Regions from separate parts of the Marinomonas rhizomae genome, predicted to be linked through region 1. Evidence: predicted binding sites of a transcription regulator. Region 1 holds the regulator's gene; each other region holds the start of a gene.
The links. The regulator sigma-54, encoded in region 1, starts transcription at its own class of promoters, with help from an activator protein. The targets are predictions, from matches to a motif close to TGGCACNNNNNTTGCTNT.

Region 1 (4,682 bases):
CGTCAATGACGGTGAATTCTGTTTCCATGATATCGCGCACTGTGGCGTTGATGTCAGAGACTAATAGTGTGGTCAGGGGCAAGGTGCCTAGCAAGCGATCAGAGCGGCTGACAACAAGTAGACTGTCTGTCATGTCTGGTAGGGAGTTGTGTCTGCGTAAGTAGCGAAACACCAGGTCGACGGTGATATTCGGACGTATGGTGATGGTGTCCGTGTTCATCAAGCCGCCGGCAGAATCTTCCGAGTAGCTTAATAGTGCTTCAACTCTTGTTCTGTCTTGCGTCGTCATGGACGCAAGCACTTCTTTTACTATTTTTTCTGGTAAATGTTGTAGTAAATCGGCAAGGTCATCGCTTTCAAAATGTTCGGATACGGCGATTAATCGCTCTGTATCCATGTTTTTCATGAATTGTACGCCAATATCTTCGCTCAGATATTGCAGTACTTCGCCTTCATTTTTGGCTTCAATTAGCTCCCAAAGAAGCTTACGTTCTTTGGGAGGGGAGGACTCTAATAGGCGAGCAACGTCCTGAGCTGGCAAAGCGCCGTTAAGTAAATAACGGATTTGCATGGTGGCACCAGATTCGAGCGATTCGGTGACCGTTTGCAGGTGGTTAAGCGTGTTTTGCTCTGACATTGATTCCTTACTCGTCTTCACCAAAACGATTGTTAATTAATTCTATCACCGCTTTAATTGCGTCGTTTTCATCTTCACCGTTGGTTTTGACACGAATTTCAGTGCCTTTGCCAGCGGCCAGCATCATCATGGCCATAATGCTTTTTCCATCAACATTGCGGCCTTCTTTTTCTATGGTGATGTCGCAAGAGAAACGAGAGGTTGTTTCAACCAGCTTGCCCGCTGCGCGAGCATGCAAGCCCAGTTTGTTTATGATTGTGACGGACTCTTCCTGCATGCTTATTTCCTATATTAATGAGTCAAATATATTGAATAGTTCTTCGCTGCTTTGTGCCGCACGTAATTTATCCAGTGATTCTGGAGATTGTGCTAACTCAGCGATTTGAGCCAATGTAGAAAGGTGTTGATCGCATTCTTGAGGTGGCACAATCAGCGCAAATATTAGGTCGACCGCTCGTTTATCGATAGAGTCAAAATCAATTGGAGTTTGCAGTGACATGACAACGATAGCTGTGTGGTTTGCCGACTCTAGACGACAATGCGGAATAGCAATGCCATTACCAATGCCTGTACTGCCTAGTTTTTCTCGGCCAAGTAGTGCGTCATAGATTTCTTCGTTGTTGCAATGAAGGCGGTTGGAAGCGACTTCAGCAAGGCTCTCAAGGACGCGTTTCTTACTAACAATGTCTTGTTTTGCGAGAACAAGTTCTGCTTTTAATAATGATTTCAAGGACATGATAAAATGGTATCCGTTTAGATCAGTCGTTTTCGTTCATTGGAAGGAGGGATGTTCATCGCCTCTCGATATTTGGCTACAGTACGTCGCGCAACCTGTATGCCTTGGTCTGCTAAAATAGCCGCTAGCTTGTTATCACTTAATGGCTTTTTCGCTGGTTCATCTGACACAAGCTTCTTAATCATAGCTCGTATTGCGGTAGAAGAACATTCTCCTCCAGAGGCGGTATTCACGTGGCTGGAGAAAAAATATTTAAGCTCAAAAATACCTTTTGGTGTGTGCATGTATTTTTGCGTCGTCACCCGTGAAATGGTTGACTCATGCATACCCACTTCTTCTGCAACATCATGAAGCACCATGGGTTTCATGGCTTCTTCACCGAGTTCGAAGAAATCAATTTGTCGACTTACAATGCAGCTGGCCACTTTCAATAATGTTTCGTTGCGGCTCTGCAAGCTCTTCATGAACCATTTTGCTTCTTGAAGAGAGGTTTTGATGTAAGTGGCGTCTTCTGTAGTTGCCGCTGTGCTCGCCATCGCAGAATAGGTTTCATTGATTTTGATTGGCGGTAGGGCGTCGTTGTTTAGCTCAACTTGCCATACACCATGACGCTTTTTCACTGAAACATCAGGAATGACGTAATCTGTATCATCTGCGTCGATCACTGAACCTGGGCGCGGGTTAAGCTGTTGAATCAAGTTGACGACTTCTTTTAGCGCTTCGTCTTTTAGTTTCGTTTTGCGGCTCAGTTGTGCGAAATCTCGATTACCTAATAGTGGTAGGTAATGGTCAATAAGGTTGTATGTGCTTTTATAAAGCGGATGACTCTGGAAGGCTTCTAATTGTACTAGAAGGCAGTCGCGTAGGTCGATTGAGCATACGCCAACAGGGTCGAAGCGTTGCAGTCTATGTTGCACAGCAATGACTTCTTCTATTTCTAGGTCTTCTAATTCGATGCCAAGGGACTCACAAATGTCATCGGTAGAAATGCTTAAGTAGCCATCAGGTTGAACGCATTCAATAATGGCATAAGCAATTTCAATGTCACGGTCTGACATGTGAGTTAAGTTCAATTGCCAAATTAGATGGTCTTGGATACTTTCAGCTGGAGCGTTGCGACTTTCGAAGTCTCCGTCACCTTCATAACTATTGTGATCACTGACAGCGGCAGAACTTTGATAGGTGTCATCCCAGTTACTATCGATAGATAGTTCTTCGGGGATGCTTTCAGTCCACTCTGATTCAACGCGTGCTTCTTCGTTGTTATCGACGGTTGTCTCAGGGGCACTTTTGGATTCTATGCTGGCTGGTATTTCGTTATGCAGTTGTTCGTCGTCGTCTAGCTCAAGCAGCGGGTTAGATTCAAGGAATTCGTGTATTTCTTGTTTTAAATCCAACGTAGAAAGCTGCAGCAAGCGAATAGCCTGTTGCAGTTGAGGCGTCATTGTCAGCTGTTGGCCGAGCTTTAATTGTAAAGACTGCTTCATAGAGCAACTCTTTCTTCTAATTGAATGAATTGGAATGAGTTGTGCATACTACTCCCTTTCTACAGCAATGATAAGGGGTTACAGACGGAAGTCGTCACCTAAATAGACCTTTTTGACTTGTTCATTGTTAATGACGGTATTGGCGTCACCGGATGCAATAATGTAACCATTGCCAACAATGTAAGCTTTGTCACAGATGTCTAGAGTCTCTCTGACATTATGGTCGGTAATTAGAACGCCGATTCCACTCTCTTGGAGGTGTTTAATAATGTGCTTTATATCTCCGACCGAAATCGGGTCTACGCCAGCAAAGGGTTCATCAAGTAAGATGAATTTTGGGTTCATCGCAACGGCTCTGGCTATTTCTACTCTGCGTCTTTCTCCGCCTGATAATGCCATGCCTAGGTTGGTGCGAATATGAGTAATGTGAAACTCTTCAAGAAGTTCTTCCAGTCGCTCATTTTGTTGTGTTTTTGTTAGTTCTTTGCGTGTTTCTAAGATGGCTAGAATGTTGTCTTCAACGGTCATCTTACGAAAAATTGATGCTTCTTGTGGAAGGTAGCCGATGCCTTTTTGCGCACGTGTATGCATAGCATCGCCAGTCACATCGACACCGTCAATAAAAACGCCACCCGCATCATTTGTCACCATGCCTACGATCATATAAAAACATGTTGTTTTGCCTGCGCCATTTGGGCCTAGTAACCCAACAGCTTCGCCAGATTCAACCGAGATAGATACATCCTTTACGACTTGGCGTTTTTTGTAGCTTTTTGCAAGGTGTTTTGCTTCTAATAGTGCCATCTATTTTTTCGTCTCAGGTGCTGGTTCGTTTTGTGGCGCTTGTGGTTGTAGTGTCATTGATACGCGCCCTGAATCTTTTTTCTCGGCACTGAAGGTGCCATCTTGGATCATATAGAGTATGTAGTCTGCCGTGATGGAGTTTTGCATTCGACTTAGGTAGCCATTCCCCATGATTTCTAGCTTTGATTCGCTGGTTAAATAACGAATTTCATTGCCTTTACTGATGACAATGTTCCCGCTCCAATCTACTTGCTGACTGAATTTTGCTGGACTGCCACTCGCTTCTAGGCTGTTGAATTTTCGTGTTTGAGGGTCTGTCGATACTTTAAGGTATTGTGCTTGTATCTCAATAGAGCCTTGTTTGACGAAAACGTTGCCTTTGTAAATTGCTTCACCCGAATTTTGATCGAATGACGCTTCGTTGGCTTGTATTTCTAATGGCTTATTAAGGTCATCAGGTAGGGCATATGCGTATTGGCCAATAAGGGCTGAAGTGAGCAACGCACCGATGTTAATGAATTGTTTCATATTTTCCTCGTACAGACCCTGTCATCACGACTTCTTCTGAATTTATATAGGTTGTGATTTCGCCAGCAGAGGTCTCTCCTTGTGTGGAGATGAGTGTCGCATTTCCATAGCTGGTTAATGATTTGTCATTGTCTAAGTAATGTATGTTATCTGCACTGAGCTTTATATCTTCCGACTGGAGGTATTTTTTAGTCGCTCTAGCATTTTCTGTTAATAGAATATCATTACTTCCATCTTCAATAACCCCTTTATCTGCTTTTGCGTTCCAATGACCTGATTTTGAGTAGCGTTCGACACTAGGGGTTTCTAAAAGTGTTCTGGATTTTGCAATGTAATGAAGGGTTTGTTCAGCATCCAGTGTTTCAATAAGTGTTCCGTCATTATCAAACTCTTTTACTTTGACCTTGGTGATGAAATAGTCAGGTGAGCTACTGAGTGAATCGGTTTCCACTAAGTATGCTTTTGGCGCTGTTCCATACCAGCCTATTAC
Region 2 (4,682 bases), 1.5 Mb from region 1:
ATAAAGGCTGGCACATCTTTACTGTCTGAGTCCAAGTTCACTTTTAATTCCATAGAAGTCGTTGCTTCAGGTGCAATTCTATCTGTTGGAACTTTTAACTTTTCTAAGTTTCCACCAACAACATTATCTACCGCGTTAAAACCTTGAACATTGCTTCCTGTATTGGTAACTAAAAAACCATTCTCATCCAGTTTGAAATTACCCGCCCTTGTGTATGTCTGAGCAACGCCAGCATCCAACACAAAAAAGCCTGACCCATCAACAGCCAAATCAAGGTTGTTATCAGTATAAGCCAAGTTACCTGGTGCAAACTCTTGGGCAACCTTACTTACACTCACACCTGAGCCAATACTATTACCACTTCCGGCACCTAGAACGCTCGTATTGTAAAGGTCATCAAACTCAATACGCGACTTTTTAAAGCCGGTAGTATCGGCGTTGGCAATGTTATTACCGGTAACACTTAAATAATCGGCAGACGCTTTAATGCCAGACAGTGCTGTATTGAATCCCATAATATTCTCCAATCACCCTAATATTTCTAATTCATTCGTAAGTTTGATTTTGCCGTGGTTTTCCACGTTCAAAACTGTGCCATTTTCACCATTTATGGTGACACCTTGAATTCGCGTTGGAAGCTGAGTACCCATCGCTGACACTTCACCTTTATCATTAGTTGAAGAGGCGGCAAAACGGTATTCGCCAGGCGGCAAAGTATTTCCATCATCATCTAGCTTGTCCCATTTATATTCACCAGAGCTAAGCATGGCTGTTCGAACAAGACGATTATCTGCATCGTATATTTTTAATGTTGCTGACTGTGAATTGTCTGGTATTACAGTTCTCAATTGAACCTCTTCCAAACCATCTGTCACTTTCACACTATTGCCATCCAGCAGAATAGATTTCCCAACCAAAGTTGAAGCACTAAGCGCTTGATTAGAAGTAAGTGAAGTCGCCATATTTTCCAGCTGATCAGAAATACTAGTTAGCCTCTCAAGAGAGCTAAACTGGGACATTTGCGCCACCATATCATTAGTATCTTGAGGCGCAGTTGGGTCTTGTCCCTTAAGCTGCTCAATATAGAGCTTTAAAAAAACATTTTGATCCGCTAACGCCGCCTCGTCTTTTTCAACCTCAGTTTTTTCAATACCTGCTTTTGACTTAGCTGCTTCGGTTCCATATTGGGAGATTAATCCATTAAGACCCTTGGTATCAGATATATTTGCCATCTGTCAGCTCCTATGATTGCCCAAGTGTGAGCATTTTCTGCATCATACTTTTTGCTGAGTTCATAATTTCCACATTTGTCTGGAAAGATCGAGAAGCTGACATCATATCGGCCATCTCTTCTATTGGATTTACGTTCGGGTAAAACACATAACCATCTTCATTTGCCATCGGATGATCAGGCTCGTATCTTGGCTGTAAAGGTGCATCTGATTCAACAATACCGTCAACCTTGACACCTATACCAGCACCACTGTTATCAACCTTAGTATTACCCCAACCATACTGGTGCATACTGTCATTCATCATTTTGGAAAATACAGGCTTACGAGCACGATAAGTTTGATCAGCTGAACTAGCAGCACTATCAACGTTCGCCATGTTACTCGCAACTGTATTTAAACGGACAGTTTGAGCACTCATTGCAGATCCAGATATAGTGAAAATATTACTCAATGACATCGTTATTAATTCCCAGCAAGCGCTTTTTTCATACCGTTAATTTTTCGATCCAAGAACATAAAACTGGTATCGAATTGCAATGAGTTCTGCGCAAATTCAGCTTGCTCTCTCTGCATATCGACCGTATTCCCATCCAATGATGGCTGACTAGCATTACGATACAGCAACCCATCAGACTCACCGGCAGATCCTTCAGCAGATATATGTCGAGAGTTAGTTCCGGCCAATCGCAACCTGCTTTGCTCTTTGTTTAAATGAGCATTAAATGAAATATCTCTCGCCTTAAAGTTCGGTGTGTCTGCGTTGGCGATATTATTTGCAAGAACAGCCGCTCTCGCACTTCTAAACTCCAGCGTTTTGTCGTGTCCTGCAAATGCACTAGCGAAAGATATAGCCATTCAACCCTCAATAAAAAAATTCTTTTTGTGTATGACTAACTTAAAGCAAATATAATGCCAAAAAACAAAAGCCTTTAAAATCAAATACTTATTAAAATAAAACATATGAACGGCAAAAAGCGGCAAGAAAAACGGCAGAACAGATATAACAAAAAGCCCGTCTAACCAAGTTAGACGGGCTTTCAAGATAGAGCTAAAAACATAGCGTTAATTACAAAGCTTTTGCTCTGTAGACAATACCCGGATGACACTGAACGATCTCAAAATAATCAGACAATCCACTCAACGCCTCAGATCCACCGAGAAATAAATAACCACCTGGCTTTAATGAGGCATGCATCCTTTTTAAAATGTCCAACTTAAGGTCGACAGTGAAATAAATCAGAACATTTCGACAAAAAATAACATCAAACTTACCTAACATAGAAAAAGAATCGATAAGATTTAAGTACTTAAAATCCACACGAGAGCTTAGATGAGGTTTAATCTTCCAAGTTAAGTCATTTATTTTATCAAAATAACGACGCTGTAAATCTGCACCAAGACCTCGAGCGATCGCTAAACTGTCGTACTCCCCCTGTTTAGCGTGCTGCAGTATATTAGTACAAATATCTGTCGCCACTATCTTCTCTCCCGGCTTCAATATGCCAGGGCGAGAAGACTTAAATTCTTCAATTACCATACTTATCGAATATGGCTCTTGGCCCGTAGAGGATGCCGCAGACCAAACTTTCAAGGGAGCCGCCGTCATTTCTGGCAACACTTTATCTTTTAGAATCGCAAAAGGGTGAGAATCCCTAAACCAAAGAGTTTCATTTGTCGTCATTGCATTAATGACTTCTTCTTTTAATTTAGAGCCACCTAATCGCTCTAGAGCATCAACCAATTGCTCAATCTTAGAAAAACCTTCTCTCTCCAAGATTTTCCCTAGCCGACTAGCGACTAAATATTGCTTATTATCACTCAGTGAAATACCGCACACTTTCTGTAGGTAGTCTCTGAACCTGATATATCCATTAGGTGTAATTGCATTTGTGCTACTGAGCATTAAAACTCCATAAGTGACAGGTTCAATAAACAAGACTCTATTACATAGAGCTCAAACATCACTCTGATTGCACCTGCACTGTTTCTATCGCTAATCGAGCCAATTCGTCCGGCTGAAACTTCGCTAAAAAGCCATCCGCCCCAACTTTTTTAACCATTGCTTCGTTAAACACACCACTTAAAGAAGTATGAAGAAGAATAAATAAATCCTGTAAACGACTGTCATTACGAATCGCTGTTGTTAACGTATAGCCATCCATCTCAGGCATTTCGATATCAGAAATAACCATAGAAAACTCCTTAGTTACATCTTTACCCTCTGCCACCAATCCCTGAAGATAAGTAAGTGCCTCGCGGCCATCACATAAAACAGTAGTGGCAAAACCAACCTGCTCCATACAACGCTTAATCTGCTTACGCGCAACAGAAGAATCATCAACAATAAGAATATGATGCTTTTGCGCATTCTCAGTTACACCAGCGTTAACAATACCATCAGATATATCCTGACGAGTAGGCGCAACCTCAGAAAGTATCTGCTCAACATCAATAATCTCGACCATTTCTTTATCTACCTGACACACAGCTGTCAGATAATTATCATTAGACAATCCCTTTGGTGGTGGCTGAATATCACTCCAGTTCATATTTACAATACGCTCAACACCACGTACTAAAAACCCCTGAATCCTACGGTTGTACTCGGTAATAATAACAAAGCACTGACTAATATTTTCTATCGGACTTGCTCCCGTAGCCAAACCTAAATCTAAAATAGGAATGGTACCGCCACGAATGTGAGCAACCCCTCTAACCACCGGAGAACTGTGAGGCATGGTGGTTAATTTAGGACACTGAAGTACTTCTTTTACTTTAAAGACGTTAATTCCGTATATTTGCTTACCATTTAAGCGAAACAAAAGCAATTCTAGTCGATTTTCCCCTACTAGCTGTGTACGTTGGTTAACAGTATCCAGAACTCCAGCCATAAACGCCTCCAAAATGTGTAAACATTAGCCTGAGGTATAACCTCAAATTGTTAAAATGCATCATCCAATGATAAAGTGAATTTCATTTTTTTACTAACTATCTTATTTATCACGTAATAATAAACAAAGAGAGCAAATCATGCGAATCTCAAGGCTAAGCATAGCCTTCTTTTGTCTCCAAGCAGGCTTATTATTTGCCGGCCCGATTGAAGAGCAAATCAATCGCTACATAAATCAAGTAGAAATACCTAGGCTATCAGAAATATACCCTAACGCCGTGATTAGTATTTCATTGAATAACAACGCGGCACTAAATTACCTTCCTGACTGTGATAGCAAATCAATACAAATACAAAACCAACGACCTGAAGCAGTCAAACGCACCAATTATGAAATTCGCTGCGACTCACCAACATGGAAGTCGTATGTGCCTGTCACGCAAACCATCATGCTTCCTGCCATAAAAACCATCATCCCAATCAATCGTGGACAAGTAATCAATAAATCAAACACCGATACAGGCGAAGTAGATATATCCAGCTTAAGGGGACATATC
Region 3 (4,682 bases), 1.4 Mb from region 1:
TATAACATCACACAAGCATAGGATCATCAATAAACTTTTGCAGGAGATTCAGAGCGACCCTAAGGTTAATTTATTCAGGTTTGTGTAAATTATCTGCAATGGTCACCACGGGAAGGCTTTCTCTCTTTTAATTCTTACACACGCCCCCATTTATTTTCCTATGTACAATTTTTAACCTTAATCTTTTATCTACAAGCGATGGGAACCACTATGAAAGAGCCATTAGATATTCAATTTGTTTCCGATGTAATGTGCCCTTGGTGCGTTGTCGGTCTTGGTAATCTCAATAAAGCACTGGATCAACTTAGCGACAAAATCGATACCACACTGACCTTCCAGCCATTTGAACTGAATCCGAACATGCCTGCAGAAGGTCAAGATCTAAGCGAGCACATCACAGAAAAATACGGTATCAATAAAGAACAATCAGACCAAAACAGAGAAATGATCCAAGCCCGAGGTAAGGAGGTCGATTTTGATTTCAACTTCAATTCAGAAAGCCGCATGCGTAACTCATTTGATGCTCACCGCTTGCTGCATTGGGCCCACCTAGAAGGCAAACAGGCGGAACTTAAAAACGCTCTGTTTAAAGCACACTTTACCCATAACCAAGATGTGAGTGACCACAAAGTGCTCGCCAACCTTGCCGCTAGCGTGGGTCTAGACCCAACGACAGCAAAAGGCATTTTGGATAAGAACCACTTTGCTGATGAAGTCAGAGAACAAGAGCAAACCTGGCAACAGAATGGCATTACCTCTGTACCAACGGTCATCATCAATAACGCCTACGCGATTTCCGGTGGCCAACCAGCAGAAGTGTTTAAAAGCGCAATAGAAGAAGTCCTAGAGAAAATTAAAGCAGAACAATCAGCTTAATAATCTAACGCTTCATTTGAACATAGAAAAGATGACAAAAAAGAAAAGCCCCATGCTACTTTCCAACCAAAGGACAAATAGCAAGGGGCTTTTTCCGTTTAAAATAACTTACCTACTTATAGGTTAGAAAGGATATGGTGTAGCAGATTGCTTAACCGTTACCCATTGCCAATGTGTATAAAGATCCCAATCCGCAGGACCACAAACCGAATTTCCATTACCTGATGCACCACAACCACCAAATGGGTTGATGCATTCATCATTAACGGTTTGATCATTGATATGCAGCAAACCAACATGTAGCTGAGCACCAATGCGCTGCGCACGGGAAAGATCATTCGAAATAACCGCGCCCGCTAAACCATATTGAGTATTATTGGCCATCGCAATCGCTTCATCATCGCCTTTAAAGGTGACGATATTGACCACTGGGCCAAAAATTTCCTCTTCAAAAGAGCGCATTCCCGGTTTCACATTACTCAACACCGTTGGCGAGTAAAAAGGCCCGTCATGCGTTCCGCCCGCTTCTAATTTAGCGCCCGCAGCAATGGTGTCTTGCACAATGGCATGTACTTTTTCAAGTTGGCGCTGATTAATCAGCGGGCCCAAAGCCACTTTCCCAGACACAGGATCGCCAACCGGTAAATGTTGTGCTTTTTCGACGATTTTTGCGGTTAACGCTTCTGCAATACTCTCTTGTACGAGAATACGACCAGACGCCATGCAAATTTGCCCTTGGTGGAAATACGCGCCCCAAGCAATATTGCTCGCAGCCACATCAAGATCGGCGTCTTCAAGAATAATCAGTGAGCTCTTACCGCCTAACTCAAGAGACACTTTTTTCAAGTTACGGCCGCAGGCTTCACCAACTTTACGACCCGCTGCAGTCGACCCAGTGAACGCCACCATACCTATTTCTGGCGCGGCGCAAAGAGCTTCTCCGGCTTCAACGCCACCAGGTAAAACTTGGAATACGCCTTTTGGCAAACCAGCGGCTTCCAAAGCAAGGGCGAGAATAAAGCCACCCGTTACTGGCGTTTGAAGGTCTGGCTTAGTCACAACGGCATTACCCGTCGCTAAGGCTGGCGCAATAGATCGAATCGAAAGAATCATCGGAAAATTAAACGGCGAAATAACACCCACCACACCAATAGCCTTGCGTGTCGCATAAGACATACGTTCAGGAACAGAAGGCAACGTCAGGCCATTAGGCTCCAAGGTCATATTGGCCGCCAATTGCAGGATTAAAATGGCTTCTTTTACTTCGTGCTGACCTTTAGAAATAATGCCGCCCGTTTCACGCGCGATATACAAAGCAAGCTCCTCGGCATTCTCTTGAATAAAATGCGCCGCTTTATGAAACAAGGCTGCCTTGTCTCTTGGTGGGACTTTGACCCATTCTTTTTGCGCTTCATGCGCTCGCTGACATGCGGCATAAACATCGTCTGCCGAGGCAATACCAACGTCGCTTAAAGGCTTACCCGTTGCGGGTTCCATGACCTCTTGCTTATTTGAAGCCGCAACCCAATCACCCGTAAAAAACGTCCCTGACCATTTTTTTGATTCCAGTACGGATACCGTCATATCTGCTCTCCTATTTATTTTTATTTAATGGTTTATACCTAAAGCAATACCTATGCCGAAATATTATTATTTTTCTTTCACTCTCAATAGAAGTGTCAAACCATTGATAACTAATGCATTTCAATCAATATAAAACTAGAAAGTACGATCTAGCATAGCTTAAATATTAAACAGCGCACTTGACGATATCATTAAACTCAATCAACACTAGGAAAAAAGCAGTTGATCATTTCATCAATTAGATGGAAGAGGAAAATAATAATGACAGACTCGCATCGTATTTCTTTGGCAGATTTGGCTAAAAACAGCAAAAAGATCTTACTCAAAGGCTGCTCCAGTGAACTAGATGGCCAAAATGCCCCCACCGTAGAAGAGCTGACCGAATGCCTATTTTTCTCGCCAGGTGATGGCCGTATTTGGTTAGACGATCAACGCATGCTGCTGATTCACAGCTCCTCATTTGGGCTGCTGCGGCGCGAAATAATTGATTCTCTTGGTCTCGATAAGTCTCGCGACATTCTCACTCGAACCGGTTATTTGTCCGGTCTTCGTGACGCAGAACTCATTCAAAAACGCTGGCCAGATTCCGATCCTGCCTCCATTTTTGAAGCCGGCACTCACCTTCATGGTTTAGAAGGTGTTGTCAAAGTGGAAACCATTTTCTTTGAGTTTGATACAGAAAAAGGCGTATATGACGGTGAGTTTTTTTGGCATCACAGCAGTGAAGACGAAGAGCACATTGCCGCCTATGGCATTGGTAGCTACCCCGCCTGCTGGATGGAATTAGGCTACGCCATCGGCTATGTCTCTGGTTTGGTCGGCTCTTTGGTGATTTTCCGAGAGGTAGAATGCCAGTCTATGGGACACTCCATCTGCCGAGTCGTCGGTAAATCCGCTGAACTTTGGGATGATATCGAAGACGACATTCGATTCCTGAATGTCACTACCAACGCTGCCGACATGCGTATAAAACCAGACCCGCAGCTCGATAAAATGGAACCAGAAACATCAGACGACCAACCCAAGATGATTGGTGTTTCCGCTGCGTTTACCGCCGCAAATCATTCATTACAAAAAGTGGCGCCAACCAATGCAACGGTATTATTCACTGGAGAATCAGGCGTCGGTAAAGAGCTTTTTGCCAGCATGCTGCATAAGTTTAGTCATCAAACGGGCCCGTTTGTGGCATTTAACTGCGCCGCCATTCCTGAAAGCCTAATGGAAACAGAACTATTTGGTGTCGAAAAAGGCGCCTATACTGGTGCAACGAGTAGCCGCCCTGGACGCTTCGAGCGAGCAAACGGTGGCACGCTCTTCTTGGATGAAATTGGGACTCTTAGCCTTGCTGGGCAAAGTAAATTATTGCGCGTCTTACAAGAAAAAGAAGTAGAGCGAGTCGGAGGTATCTCGGCAATTAAAGTCAATGTTAGAGTCGTCGCAGCAACCAATGTCGACCTACGTAAGGCCGTTGAAAAAGGCGAATTCCGCGAAGATCTATTCTTTCGTTTAAACGTATTCCCTATCCATCTACCACCACTAAGAGATAGAAAAGCCGATATTCCCCTGCTCGTTAACCACTTCTATCATCAGTTTTGCCAACTGCATCAAAAAGCCCCTTCGGGCATGGCGCAATCCGCGCGACAGGCGCTATTAAATTATCGCTTTCCGGGTAACATTCGTGAGCTACAAAATTTAATGGAACGCGGCGTGATCGCTTCCGAAGAAGGTGAGCCCATTGATCTCCCGCATTTATTTAGAAATGAATTTATTCCCGAAGAGATTATTTACTCAGTGAATCATCAAGGCACGTTAAGCCATGCTGATAGCAAAAAAGCATCCACTGAATCGCTCTTGGAGCAGATCACGCAATTTGTCGGTGGGAAAGATCATCTAGATATTGAAAAGCTCGAACAAAATTTATTACAAGAAGCCGTAGATAATGCTCAAGGCAATTTATCTGAAGCCGCCAGACGAGTTGGTCTAAGCAGACCCCAACTGGCTTATCGCCTCAAAAAAAATAAGTAAGGCAGAAAAATGGTCATTTAAAATAGAGTAACGCCATGAGGAAGCGTGATCATGGTGCCACTCTATTTGTTGCAGTCTGTCGTATTGCACGTCGTTACAAATAAGTCGAAGCCAGTCCGCCATCTATAGGAATATTTGCACCACACACCCAGCGGGATGCATCGGAACAGAGAAAAGCAATCACTTCTGCCACTTCA
Region 4 (4,682 bases), 650 kb from region 1:
CAAACTCTGTTTGCCAGTCATTGGGGGTTCTAGATTCAAAGCCTGCAAGTATCTGATCCTTGGTCGCGCCTTTTACGGCCATGATGAAGGGAAAGCCAAACTTCTCTCGGTATGTATCGTTCAGCTGTAGAAAATGCGCCAACTCTTCTTCTGAGCATTGATCCAGCCCTGCTCCTGACTGCTCTGAGGTTGACGCATGAGTGAGTTCACCCGCTAACGCCGCTTTGCCAGCTAAATCTGGATGAGCACGTAGCAGTATGAGTTTTTGTTCATCTGTACTTTGCTCTACGATGTCTGCCATAGTGGCTTTGATTTTATCGATGCTGTCAAAGTACTCGCTGGGGTGCGAGGCTTTTTGTCGCCATAGCTCTTCTGCCACCCAAGTGGAATGTTCATAAATACTGCTAAATAGCGCGATAAAATCCGCTTTTTCCATTTCACTGATTACAGCTAACGGGTCGTGCATAATAGGACTCCAATCTCTGACGGCTTATACAAAAAGATCTCTAAACGAATCTCGATAAATAATAAAAACGCTTGCTATAGGAACACATGGCACAAATATTGATCTCTATGAAACAATATTTTCAGCACCATTTCACTTATAAAGACGCTTACTTGCAAAAAGCAGGCTAGTTTTCAGATTAGATTGAGGTAAAACAATGGGATACTTAACCACACACATTTTAGATACGACAAAAGGCATCGCCGCCGCTGGTGTTAAAATCGACCTTTACCAGCAAACTAAAGACGGACAACGACAGCTCATTCATAGCACGATATCCAACAATGATGGTCGCTGTGATCAGCCCTTATTACAAGCGGATAGCTTCTCTGCAGGCATATATGAGCTGGAGTTCGCCATTGATGAGTACTTTGCTGACAGCTCTAATGAAGCCACTCTAAAAGAGGGTCCGAGCTTCTTAAATACAGTAATTATTCGTTTCGGCATCAGTGATGAAAACGCTCACTATCATGTTCCTCTTCTGGTTTCGCCTTATTCTTACAGTACTTATCGTGGCAGCTAGCCTTGAATAACCAGCTCAACATTTAACGAGCCGAAATAGAGCAAAAATAAATAAAGCCGCACCAAGATAAGTCATTTCCTGCCCTATCGGTCAAAGAAGAAAGCCAGCCTATTTCTTCTTTGACCTAGCACCACCGATTACGCACCCCTCTAAAACAAAGGTTTCACATAAATAAATATAGGCTCATTTGTTTCATGGCATATTTATTGCCATTTACTCCTTTAACAAGACATTAAAAATTCGCTACGACAACACGACAACGAAGCGAAAGATTAAAGGGGAATGGTATGAAAGCACTTATTATTGGCGGCGGTATTGGCGGCATGTCTGCAGCGGCTGCGTTAAAGCAACAAGGCATCGAGTGTGAAATTTTTGAAGCAGTGAAAGAAATCAAACCTGTTGGCGCGGCGCTCTCTATTTGGTCTAACGGTGTAAAGTGCATGAACCATTTAGGTATGGGCAGCATTATGGACGAACTCGGTGGCCCGATGCACAACATGGCCTATCACGACGGTATAACTGGCTCCGTGATGACGCAGTTCAGTCTTGCACCATTGGTTGATGCGGTTGGAGAACGCCCTTGCCCTGTATCAAGAGCAGACTTACAAAGCCAAATGATCGATTGGTGGGGACGCGACAAAGTCCAGTTTGGCAAACGCATTGAAAGAGTCGAACAGAGTGACACAGGCGTCACCGCATATTTTACCGATGGCACCAGCGCCGTGGGTGATTTTATGATTGCGGCCGATGGCGCACATTCTGTCGTACGCGCTGACGTGATAGGTTATCAAACAGAACGTCGCTACGCCGATTATGTGAACTGGAATGGTTTGGTAGAAATCGATGAAAGCATTGCCCCTGGCGATCAATGGACAACCTTTGTTGGCGAAGGCAAACGCGTTTCTATTATGCCAATTGCCAATGGTCGCTTTTACTTCTTCTTTGATGTGCCATTACCAAAAGGCCTAGCGGAAGACAGAAGCACAGTCGTTGCTGATCTAACGAGGTACTTTAAAGGTTGGGCTGAACCTGTCCAAAAACTGATTGCCGCCATTAATCCAGAAACCACAAACCGTATCGAAATTCATGACATCGAGCCATTCGATACCTTGGTAAAAGGCAATATCGCCCTACTTGGCGATGCGGCTCACAGCACAACCCCAGACATTGGCCAAGGCGGTTGCTCTGCACTCGAAGACGCCGTTGTACTTGGTCAGTGTTTCGCGGATCAATTAAAAGAGAAAGGCAAAACGGTTTCTGGTGTGCTAGCCGCTTTGAAGCAATATGAAGAAGAGCGCCGCTATCGCGTTAAAGACCTTGTACTAAAAGCTCGTAAACGTTGCGATGTTACTCATGGTAAAAACATGCAAGAAACCCAAGCTTGGTACGACGAACTAAGGCACGAAACAGGCGAAAATATCATCGCAGGATTGCGCACCACTATTATCGGTGGGCCGCTGGCCTAGCCCCTAAAACATTACTTGGCAAAAAGTGATTACCACAGGGAAATCACTTTCTTGCCAGTTTCAAGAACCGCTCTCTGCTGTTGGTTAGATGTAAGCGCATTGCAGCCCGCGCAGCATAGGAATCCCCTCGTTCGATCGCGGTATATACTTCTTCGTGTTCATGATTCACATGAGACACATCTATGCGCTTACGTGGCACTAAACTATTTTCCATGTGCTGCATGATATCGACAAAGTAATGATTGCCTGCTGATTTAGCGATTAATAAATGAAAGTTAAAATCCGCTGACCCGGCGTCTGATACATGACCGTTTCTATCTATGGCTCGCAAGGCATCTAATGCTTGGCGAATTTCCACCAGCTGCTCTTCGGTGCGTCGTAACGCAGCCAAACCGGCTATTTCCACTTCCAATCCAATGCGCAACTCCAAGATCTCTACAGCATCGTTGACATAATCAAACGACAGATCCATTGGCCCTTGCCCTTTATTATTTAAAACAAAGGTGCCTATACCGTGTTTGGTTTCAACGTTTCCTGATGCTTGAAGGCGCTGCAGTGCTTCTCGTACAACCGTACGGCTAACGCCATGCTCTTGCATGATATCCGCTTCTTTAGGCAACTTATCACCGGGAACTAAAACCTTACTTTCAATTTTATGCAGTATTTCTTGAACCAGTTTCTGCGCCAGATTCCGTTGTGGTTTTTGCTCCCGACGGGGCTCATCAGAAGAATTAGCGGACAATAAAGGGTCATGTTTCACTTTCAGTTATTCCTACAACCAAAAAAGTCATCATACAACATATAAAAGAAATACGGAAAACGAAATAAAACAAGGTATTAAACAAAGATCCGCCTCACAAATCATCGTAACTGGGCGTAGTAATGACTAGAAACTCGGTGTTAGCCCGTATTAAAAAATAGTCATCGTACCTCTTGACCAATAAAAAGTAAGTTGTATGATGTACTACATCAAATTAAATACATTAGATCGACAGAGATTTTCTTAGCCATGAAAATTACAAAAATAACAATTAGGCGCATCGCCATTCCATTTACGGCAGGAGTACGAGACATCGCCCCTGTAAAAGAGGAAGACAAATTCAACGGCGCCTCTCCTAATATCGACAAGATGGAATCGTTGCTCGTTGAAGTAGAAACAGATACCGGCCTAGTTGGCTGGGGCGAAGCGTTCGGTCATGCTTCAAACATCGTGACTTATGCGGCTTTAGAACACCTTGTTGCACCTATGTTTGTTGGCAAAAACATCGCAAATTACGAACAACACCTCTACGCAGCCAAGCGTGCATTGCATAGCTTTGGTAGCTCAGGTCCTATGCTCTATGCCTTATCAGCAATCGATATTGCCATTTGGGATCTTAAAGCACAGCATGCCAAGCAACCCCTGTACAAATTTCTTGGCGGCACTACGGGCAAGATCAGTCTTTACGCTAGCTTAGTGAGCTACGGTAACGAACCAGATAAAGTCCGTGAAAATGTCTTACGAACTGCCAATGCTGGCTTCAAAAAAATCAAACTACACGAAACAACCTATGCGGCTATTGCTGCTGCACGCGATGCATTGCCTGACGACGTAGAGCTCATGGTTGATGTTAATTGCCCTTGGAATCTTACGGAAGCAACAGACAACGTCACTGAGTTAAAACCGCTTAACTTAGGTTGGGTAGAAGAACCTGTTTGGCCGCCAGAAGATGCAGCTCAACTTGCAACCATTAGAAAAATTGGCGTGCCTGTCTCGGCGGGTGAAAACGCCTCTGGCCCAGAAGGGTTTGAACAGTTATTTAAAGCAGGAGCCATTGATATTGCTCAGCCAAGCGTCAGCAAAATAGGTGGTATTACAGGCATGTACGATGTGTGCAAACGCGCCAAACATCATAACGTACAAGTCGTACCTCACTGCTTCTACTATGGTGCCGGTATGATAGCGACTGCCCATTTCATCGCAGCCACCATGCCTGAAACATCATTAGAAATTCCCTTTATTGAGTTGGCTGATTCTCTTCATCCACTTAATGAATGCCCTGCAACATTCGATCTTGGAGATTCTCTAGGTCTAGGGTTCTCACCGAAGCCTGAAACCTTAGAGAAATACACCATAGCAAGCTGCTTAATTAGCGAAAAATAGCACAATATTTCTTAGCACAATAAAAATAATCTACGCTTAAAGCGT

Region 2: a site for sigma-54 is predicted at 2,133-2,150, ahead of flgB (flagellar basal body rod protein FlgB). Genes of this name have one in related genera too.
Region 3: a site for sigma-54 is predicted at 2,501-2,518, ahead of KDW99_RS02345 (benzaldehyde dehydrogenase). Genes of this name have one in related genera too.
Region 4: a site for sigma-54 is predicted at 1,224-1,241, ahead of hpxO (FAD-dependent urate hydroxylase HpxO). Genes of this name have one in related genera too.

What each region holds. Positions count from the first base shown of each region.
Region 1 is NZ_CP073343.1:1,955,498-1,960,179, forward strand. It holds gene mgtE (magnesium transporter) at 1-637, opposite strand, end outside; gene KDW99_RS09205 (HPr family phosphocarrier protein) at 645-914, opposite strand; gene ptsN (PTS IIA-like nitrogen regulatory protein PtsN) at 924-1,373, opposite strand; gene KDW99_RS09215 (RNA polymerase factor sigma-54) at 1,391-2,860, opposite strand; gene lptB (LPS export ABC transporter ATP-binding protein) at 2,939-3,664, opposite strand; gene lptA (lipopolysaccharide transport periplasmic protein LptA) at 3,665-4,192, opposite strand; gene lptC (LPS export ABC transporter periplasmic protein LptC) at 4,176-4,682, opposite strand, start outside.
Region 2 is NZ_CP073343.1:3,447,126-3,451,807, forward strand. It holds gene KDW99_RS16250 (flagellar hook-basal body complex protein) at 1-515, opposite strand, end outside; gene KDW99_RS16255 (flagellar hook assembly protein FlgD) at 528-1,232, opposite strand; gene flgC (flagellar basal body rod protein FlgC) at 1,243-1,692, opposite strand; gene flgB (flagellar basal body rod protein FlgB) at 1,698-2,090, opposite strand; gene KDW99_RS16270 (CheR family methyltransferase) at 2,302-3,138, opposite strand; gene KDW99_RS16275 (chemotaxis protein CheV) at 3,197-4,126, opposite strand; gene flgA (flagellar basal body P-ring formation chaperone FlgA) at 4,266-4,682, shown strand, end outside.
Region 3 is NZ_CP073343.1:527,017-531,698, reverse strand. It holds gene KDW99_RS02350 (DsbA family oxidoreductase) at 211-876, shown strand; gene KDW99_RS02345 (benzaldehyde dehydrogenase) at 1,000-2,460, opposite strand; gene KDW99_RS02340 (sigma-54-dependent Fis family transcriptional regulator) at 2,722-4,485, shown strand; gene KDW99_RS02335 (coniferyl-alcohol dehydrogenase) at 4,580-4,682, opposite strand, start outside.
Region 4 is NZ_CP073343.1:2,609,412-2,614,093, forward strand. It holds gene uraD (2-oxo-4-hydroxy-4-carboxy-5-ureidoimidazoline decarboxylase) at 1-466, opposite strand, end outside; gene uraH (hydroxyisourate hydrolase) at 663-1,028, shown strand; gene hpxO (FAD-dependent urate hydroxylase HpxO) at 1,316-2,494, shown strand; gene KDW99_RS12420 (FadR/GntR family transcriptional regulator) at 2,538-3,254, opposite strand; gene KDW99_RS12425 (mandelate racemase/muconate lactonizing enzyme family protein) at 3,504-4,637, shown strand.